Regions from separate parts of the Clostridium fermenticellae genome, predicted to be linked through region 1. Evidence: riboswitches for the same ligand, from Rfam matches in the RefSeq annotation. Region 1 holds a riboswitch; the other holds the start of a gene.
What was found. Region 1 has a riboswitch for glycine ahead of D4Z93_RS02425 (amino acid permease). Riboswitches for the same ligand answer to the same signal wherever they lie in the genome.
Positions count from the first base shown of each region.

Region 1 (4,222 bases):
TCAAAGGATTTCAGTAATGCATTAGGAGTAGCACGTGTTTCCTTTGCTCCTGCAGATTTAATGGAAAGGATGTTGGGAACTGAAATCGGTGCGGCAACTGTTTTCAGTGCCATACTTGATAACAATAGTACTGTACAAATTATTTTTGATAAAGATGTTGTTAACGAAGAATGGTATGGGTGCAGCGATGGTACAACTACTAGTTATATGAAAATCAAAACGGAACAAATTATTTACAATTTTTTGCCTTTTGTGAAGCATACGTTATCTGTTATTGAGATGTGATAAAGTAGTTTTTACCTGAAAACACCATAACATTAACTCTATTATAATTAAATAAAAAGGGGTGTTGATGAATGGTTTATACAACTGTAATACAGACTCCACTTGGAATGGTTAGAGCATCAGCAGAAAAGAATGCTCTTAAAGGATTGTGGTTTATTGGACAAAAGTATTATCCGAAGAATGTGGAGTTATGGATAAATAAGCCAGATTATAGAATTTTTAAAGAGACTGACAGATGGCTAAAAAACTATTTTTCCGGTAGAAAGAATTTATGCTTACCTAAGCTTGAACCTGAGGGAACAAAGTTTCAAAGAGATGTTTGGAATGTGCTTCTACAAATTCCGTATGGAAAAGTTATTACTTATGGAGAAATTGCAAAAAAAATAGCAGAGTTAAGGGCAATAGGTTCAATGTCAGCACAAGCAGTTGGTGGAGCTGTCGGACATAATCCTATATCAATTTTAATTCCATGTCATAGAGTTATCGGTTCTAATGGTAACTTAACTGGTTATGCTGGAGGAATCCAAAAAAAGAGGGCTCTTCTCATGCTTGAAAAGGCCCAAATTTATAATGCAACATCTCAGGAAAATAGTTTATAAATTATGTAGTATGGTTTTATGCTAAGTACTGTTTAGCATTTTCTTTAGAATTATTATTCTTTTTTTTAGATTTAAGTATTTTAAAAATTACAGCGAGAATTAAAAACCACACAGGTGTTACAAATAGAGCTACACGAGTTTCATTGTTGAGGGCAAGTGTAAATATAACAAAAGCAAAGAACGCTAAAATCATATAATTTATAATTGGATAAAACGGCATTTTGAATTTATTGTTTTTAGCAAGTTCTGGTTTGGTTTTACGGTATTTTATATGACAAATAACTATTATTGCCCAAATGAATATATAACAGAAGGTTGATATACTTGTGATAAGTACAAATACTCCTTCCGGCATAATGTAATTTAAAATAACTGCAATTAATATAATACAGGCAGAAAATATTGTTGCATTACATGGTATATGATTAGAAGTTAATTTTTTCATTGATTTAGGTGCATTATCTTCTTTAGCAAGTGAGAAAACCATACGGCTTGTACTAAATATGCCACTGTTACAAGCAGATGCGGCAGATGTTAATACAACAAAATTTACAATACTTGCAGCTGCAGCAATTCCAATTGCAGAAAATACTTGTACAAAAGGACTCTTGGCCGGATCGATCGAATTCCAAGGATATATTGCCATAATAACAGCAAGTGCTCCAACATAGAAAATTATAATTCTTATTGGAATATTATTTATAGCTCTTGGGATAACGTGTTCCGGATTTTCAGTCTCACCAGCAGTTAGACCAACTAATTCAATACCAGTAAAGGCAAATACAACCATTTGAAAAGATAGAATGAAACCATTCAGACCATTTGGAAACCATCCACCATGTCTCCAGAGATTAGAAAAGCTTGATGCTCCAGCGTTTGTTGAAAAACCTTTAATGATCATAAAAGTACCACCTATAATTAAAGCTAGTATTGCTATTACTTTAATTAGTGCAAACCAGAATTCCATTTCCCCAAATAGTTTTACAGCAGTAAGATTCATAATTAGTAAAATTACAAGAACTACAAGGCTTGGAAGCCATCTTGATATATTTGGAAACCAGTATTGTACATAGAGCCCTGATGCAGTTACATCAGCCATAGCAAGTGAAATCCAGCAGAACCAATATGTCCATCCAGTTATGAAAGCAGTACTTTCACCAAGATAATCGTAGACGAATTCCACGAAAGAATGGTAATTTGAATTTGAAAGCAGCAGTTCACCAAGTGCACGCATGACAAAAAATAGCATTATTCCTGTTATTGAGTATGCCAATAGAATAGATGGACCTGCTAGATGAATTGATCTGCCAGAACCGAGAAACAATCCGGTACCAATGGCACCACCTATTGCAAGCAATTGAACGTGTCGATTTTTTAAACCTCTTGATAAATTTTGATTTTCCTCCATATGTATTCCGCCTTTCTTATTTTGTATAAGTTTTTATTATTGGAGATACAAATGGGAATAGATAAGATACATACAAATGAAGTAATTTTTAAGTATTACTTTTATAAGATAAGTTATCTTTCCCTTGTCCTTTTACCTGAGAGTTTCGTCATATATAGACTTGCTCCTTCGGTTCTCTTTGTAGAGTCTCTCCAAGGGTTCATCCAATAGCGGTCATCTCTAATAAATAGGTACCTGAAAGATTTACTTCTTCGGTGAATGACTTTTCGTCATAACTCTCCCACTATCTTCATCTGAACGAATAAATTTCACCCTTATATCGTAATATATATCAGGAGAAATTGCAATATTTTTTTAGTTTCTGACAAAAATCATTATAAAAAGGATGCTTTTATTATGCAAGTCTTAAAGATGGATTTAGTTACAATTATGAAACCATATTTAAAAGAACTTATGGGAAAAAACAATGATGCTGTTCACCTTGTTATTAATGTACCTACATTTGACAGCATCTTCCTTAGATATAAATGATCTGTTTAGATTTTTATGAATGCAAGCTTAGATTTACTAGAAATTTTTTACGTGGCCAATTTTGGGAATCGCGGCCGGAGGATAAGTTAAACTTTCATTTATAGATCCTATTACTCTGTCACACCTTTTAACATTTTATAGAGAAGCTTATAAAGTGTCTTTATTTCTTCTAAATCAAGTTTAACACACTGACCGATTTGAGATGGAATCTTGACTGCTGTTTCCTTAAGTTTGTTACCTTCTTCAGTCAACGTAACTATTAAATTTCTTTCATCATCTTTTGATCTTACACGTGTAATATATCCTTTCGATTCTAACTTTTTCAAAACCGGTGTTAGTGTACCAGAATCTAGATACAGGTATTCTCCGAGTTCTTTAACATTTAATTCTATCTTTTCCCATATTACCATCATGGTAATATACTGAGTATATGTTAAATCTATTTTTTCAAGAAAAGGCTTGTATTTTTTAACAACCTCTTTTGCACATGCATAAAGTGGAAAACACAATTGATTTTCTAATTTTAAGATATCATATTTATTTTTCATGTTTTATACTCCTTTATGAATAATTATATCGTACACAATTAAATTTATCACTTTTCTTATAATTCTTCAATAAAATATTACAGAACAGCTCATTGATGATATTAAGAAAATTATATAGCCTTTTTAAAGGAGTGATGAAATGAAAAAAGGTGTATGACCATTGACACACCAAAAGAGAAATGATAATATAATTCTACTGATAATATATGTATATAAACAACATACATCCAATTATATTATACTACTTTCTAAAAGCGATGTCAATGCTTTTTTTATGGTAATGTTATTGAATTATTCATTACAAGGAAAGGATGGGATTAATTGAATAACTTTGAATGGAAGTTGGAAAATGAATGGCTGCAGGAAGTACTCAAAGAAGTTCGAAAACAGTTTAATGAAAAACATGATTTTAAAGAAAAATTTAGAAAAGATTCTATTGAAACACAAAAGCAGCTTTGGGAGGATATAGGCTCTTTGTCCATAACTAATGGATTGGATCAGGTTGTAGATTTTATGGAATACATCACAACATTGAAAATGCAAAAAAGAAGACATGAATTTGTCAGAAAACTTGAAGAAAAATATGAAAAAATGCTTTTATCCCCATACTTTGGGAGGATGGATTTTCTAGAAAGAGGAAATGATAAAGCTCAAAAATGTTATATTGGAAACTTCAATCTTATCAATGACAACTTTGATTTTCTAGTATATGATTGGAGAGCTCCAATTTCCAGCATGTACTATGATTACGAAATTGGAAAAGCTAATTATATATGCCCTGAAGGAAGCATTTATGGTGAAATCACTTTAAAAAGACAGTATAAAATCAATAATGGTAAAATTGAATATAT
Region 1 is NZ_CP032416.1:482,860-487,081, forward strand. It holds gene D4Z93_RS02415 (prolyl-tRNA synthetase associated domain-containing protein) at 1-285, shown strand, start outside; gene D4Z93_RS02420 (methylated-DNA--[protein]-cysteine S-methyltransferase) at 357-884, shown strand; gene D4Z93_RS02425 (amino acid permease) at 901-2,292, opposite strand; glycine riboswitch at 2,407-2,497, opposite strand; gene D4Z93_RS13585 (hypothetical protein) at 2,689-2,823, shown strand; gene D4Z93_RS02430 (MarR family winged helix-turn-helix transcriptional regulator) at 2,934-3,371, opposite strand; gene helD (RNA polymerase recycling motor HelD) at 3,693-4,222, shown strand, end outside.

Region 2 (4,222 bases), 660 kb from region 1:
TGTACCATTAAAAGAGATAGGAAATAGGGTAAATGCAGCAAATGGGAATGTGTTTGTTTCAGTTCATGTCAATTCAATTAGTGATCCAAACTTCAATGGAATTACGACACTATATTATGATCCAAAAGGTTATCAGTCAGATGAGAGAACAAAACTTGCAAAAATACTTGAGAATGAATCTGTAAAATCAGATGATTGGTATAATAGGGGCATAAAAAAACAAAATATAGCAATATTAAGATATAGTAAAATACCGTGTGCTTTGGTTGAATGTGGTTTTATAACTAATAAAAGTGACAGAGATAAATTATCTAAGGATAATGTTCTTAGAAATTTAGCGGAAAATATTTGTGATGGAATAATAAAATATATAAATAATAGGGAATGATAAGTTAATTGCTCTAAATAATACTATTTGGTACTCCCTCTTTACTCTTTAAGCTTTATAGAGTAATATATTAAGAAGAGTTTTATGAGAATAAGTTATTTGTTAATTGTTAGATAAGGAGGATTTGATTTGAGTTTAAATATAGTATTGTTTCAACCGGAGATACCGCAAAATACTGGTAATATAGCAAGAACTTGCGTACTTACCGGCAGCAAACTTCATCTTATAAAACCACTGGGTTTTAGTCTGGATGAAAAACATTTAAGAAGAGCTGGTCTTGATTATTGGCCTTATTTGGATTTAAGTATATATGATTCCTATGAAGAGCTGAGAGAAAAATATAAGGGCTCAACATTTTATTTTTCAACAACACATGGCAAGAATTTTTATCACGAAGCTAAGTTTAAAGATGATGACTTCATTGTTTTTGGCAGAGAATCATGTGGATTACCAGATTACATAAGAGAAAGTGATCCTGAAAAATGTATTAGAGTGCCAATGATAAATACAACAACACGTTCGTTAAATTTATCAAATACAGTTGCTATAGTGGCATATGAAGCATTGAGGCAGATGAACTTTCCGGTTATGAAATAGGAGGGAAGTTGGTCTATGGAAAAAATAAAGATAATTACAGATAGTACTTCAGATTTACCAGTTGATATATTAAAAAGATATGATATAGAAGTCCTTCCACTGCTTGTTAATATTGATGGACATAATTATAGGGATGGAATAGATATAAATTTACCTGAACTTTTAGAAAAAATGGAACATAGTAAGGAATTCCCGACTACAGCTCAAGTTAACCCTCAGAGGTTTATCGAATGCTATAAGGAATATCTTGATAATGGATATAAAGTTTTGTCAATACATATATCATCGAATATGAGCGGCACATATCAATCGGCGTGTATAGCAAAAGAAATGCTTAAAAGTGATGACATAACTATAATAGATAGTTTAAATGTTACATCAGGGTTAGGGCTTTTAGTATTAAAGGCGGCAAAGCTTAAGGAAGATGGATTTGGAATTAAGGAGATAGAGAGTTCTATAATTGAAACAATACCACATGTAAGAAGTGTTTTGGCATTTGACACTTTAGAGAATCTTGTAAAGGGTGGTAGATTGTCTAGGACTGCTGGAATTATAGGTAATATACTGGATATTAAATTAATAATAGAAATAAAAGATGGTAAACTTGCTGTTATGGATAAAGTCAGGGGAAGCAGGAAGGCTGTAAGGTATATACTGGAATATCTAAGTAAAAGAGGTTCAAAAGAAAATGAAGATACAATACTTTTGAGCGTTAAAAGTAAAGATATTGTTGAAATACTTAGAGAAGAACTAAAACTTAGTATTAATGATTTTATAGAATGTGAAGTAGGGTGTGTAGTAGGAGTACATGCAGGACCTGGAGCATGTGGAGTATTTTTTGTAGAAAATTATTAATTATTATTCTAAAATGTATGGAAATATTTAAAAATTTATCATATAATATAACTGAGTGTGAATATTAAATACTTTGGATGAATTTTTCGGGAGATTAGGCATAGTCCTTTAATTTAAAAATATTTAGAAGATGACTGCTTAGCTATAGTTTTATAGTATTCTTAAATGAATAGCCGAAGGAATAAGTATTATTTCCTTAATAATATGAATCTCTCAGGCAAAAGTACCGAAAAAGGACATGACTCTGGAAAGCTTTAAGCACCGAAGGAGTAAATCTCTCAGGTAAAAAGGACAGAGGTAAAAGGAAAGGGATTTCTTTTACTTTTGTCCTTAATTTTATTTTAATATTCAACTTAAGACTATTAAGGAATAGGAGGAGGTATTATAGGAGAAGTTATAATTGTAACTAATAATCCATTAAGCAAAGACAAACTTCGGGCTAAACATGAAATACACTTTGTGGAAGGAGGTGTTATGAAAGTACTGGAGACAGCAAGAGATTATATACATTGTGGACATAATCTTTTAACCCATCCGCTTATGGGGAGTGTTAAACCAAATGAAACACCATATAAAACTATTGTATTGAGCAAGAACAGCAGGAAAAGTGTGGATTTTAAATCTTTACAATATATTGAAGACAGTATAAATACAACCCAAAAATTTACAAGAAATTACAATACTCCGCATTGGAATGACAAAATTTTAACAGATTTTTCACTAATAGACTACGATCTGATAAGAAACGCGTTTGAGTAGTCTTAGAGCTTAAAAAGTTATACTTTAATAAATAGGAGGAAGCATTATGGTGCATTTATATGATTGTATAATAATTGGAGGGGGACCAGCAGGACTTTCTGCAGCTATTTATGCATCTAGATCTAGAATGGATACTCTGCTTATAGAGAGAGCAAAGTACGGTGGTCAGGCAACTACCACAGATGAATTAGAAAATTATCCAGGATCTATTGAAAATTGTACTGGAACAAGTTTATCTCAGAGAATGAAAAAACAAGCTGAGGATTTTGGAACGATATTTGTGAAGGATGAAATAACTGAGGTTGACCTGGACAGTAAGATAAAAGTTTTAAAAGGTAAGGACAGTGAATACAGGGCAAAAACTATTATAATTGCAACTGGAGCAAATCCTAGGCTCTCAGGATTTAAGAATGAAAAAGAGTTAAGAGGACGCGGAATTTCATATTGTGCAACCTGTGATGCTGATTTTTTCACTGATCTGGATATAGCAGTAGTAGGAGGAGGAGATTCGGCTATTACTGAAGCTATTTATCTAACTAAATTTGCTGAACATGTTACCGTTATACACAGAAGAGATGAATTAAGAGCTGTCAAATCACTTCAGGAAAAAGCATTTGCAAATAAAAAAATAAGTTTTATATGGAATTCGACTGTAGAAGAAGCTGTAGGTGATGAAATACTTGAAGGGTTAATTATAAAAAATAAACTTACAGGTGAAAAAAGCAGACTTGATGTCAATGGATGCTTTGTATTCGTAGGATATACTCCTATTTCCGAATTATTTGAAAATAAGGTGTCTATGGATAAAGGGTATATTGTAACAGACGAGGATATGAAAACGAGTACACCGGGTGTGTTTGCAGCAGGTGATATAAGGAAGAAATCTTTAAGACAGGTTATAACTGCAGCGGCAGATGGTGCAATAGCGGCAACTACTGCTGAAAAGTATATATCAGAAAATGAATTTTAGATTAAGGAGGATGAATAATATGGTTGAATTAACAAAACAAAATTTTGATGATGAGGTTTTAAATTATACTGAGAAACCGGTATTTGTAGATTTTTGGGGTGACAAATGTGAGATTTGTAAAGAATTAATGCCTGGTGTGCATGGACTGGAAGAAAAATATGGAGACAAAATCAAATTTTCAAGTCTTAATATAAGTAAAGCTAGAAGACTTGCAATAGGACAAAAAGTATTAGGCCTGCCAACAATGATAATTTATAACAAAGGTGAAAAGGTTAACACAATTACTGCAGATAAAATAACATCATTAAAAGATGTTGAAGATTTTATTAAATCGTATTGTGAAACTATATAAAAAAGTTAGGAGGTGAACGTATTGCGTTTAGAGTTAGGAAAAATACACATTGATGATCTTAAATTTGGCAGTGAGACGAAAGTTGAAAATGGGATCTTATATGTAAATAAAGATGAGCTGTTAAATGAAATTAGTAATGACGATAGGATTGAAAGTATTGAATTAAATATTGTAAAACCTGGAGAAGAAACTAGAATAATACCTGTAAAAGATGTAATAGAGCCTAGAGTAAAAGTTGATGGTGAAGGTGGTATATTCCCCGGTTTTATAAGTAAAGTTGATACCGTCGGCTCTGGAAGAA
Region 2 is NZ_CP032416.1:2,640,568-2,644,789, reverse strand. It holds gene D4Z93_RS12175 (N-acetylmuramoyl-L-alanine amidase family protein) at 1-388, shown strand, start outside; gene D4Z93_RS12170 (tRNA (cytidine(34)-2'-O)-methyltransferase) at 518-985, shown strand; gene D4Z93_RS12165 (DegV family protein) at 1,001-1,840, shown strand; glycine riboswitch at 1,918-2,079, shown strand; glycine riboswitch at 2,080-2,145, shown strand; gene D4Z93_RS12160 (GrdX family protein) at 2,222-2,599, shown strand; gene trxB (thioredoxin-disulfide reductase) at 2,646-3,569, shown strand; gene D4Z93_RS12150 (thioredoxin family protein) at 3,589-3,921, shown strand; gene D4Z93_RS12145 (glycine/sarcosine/betaine reductase component B subunit) at 3,943-4,222, shown strand, end outside.
Region 2: another riboswitch for glycine. It lies ahead of D4Z93_RS12160 (GrdX family protein); the one in region 1 lies ahead of D4Z93_RS02425 (amino acid permease).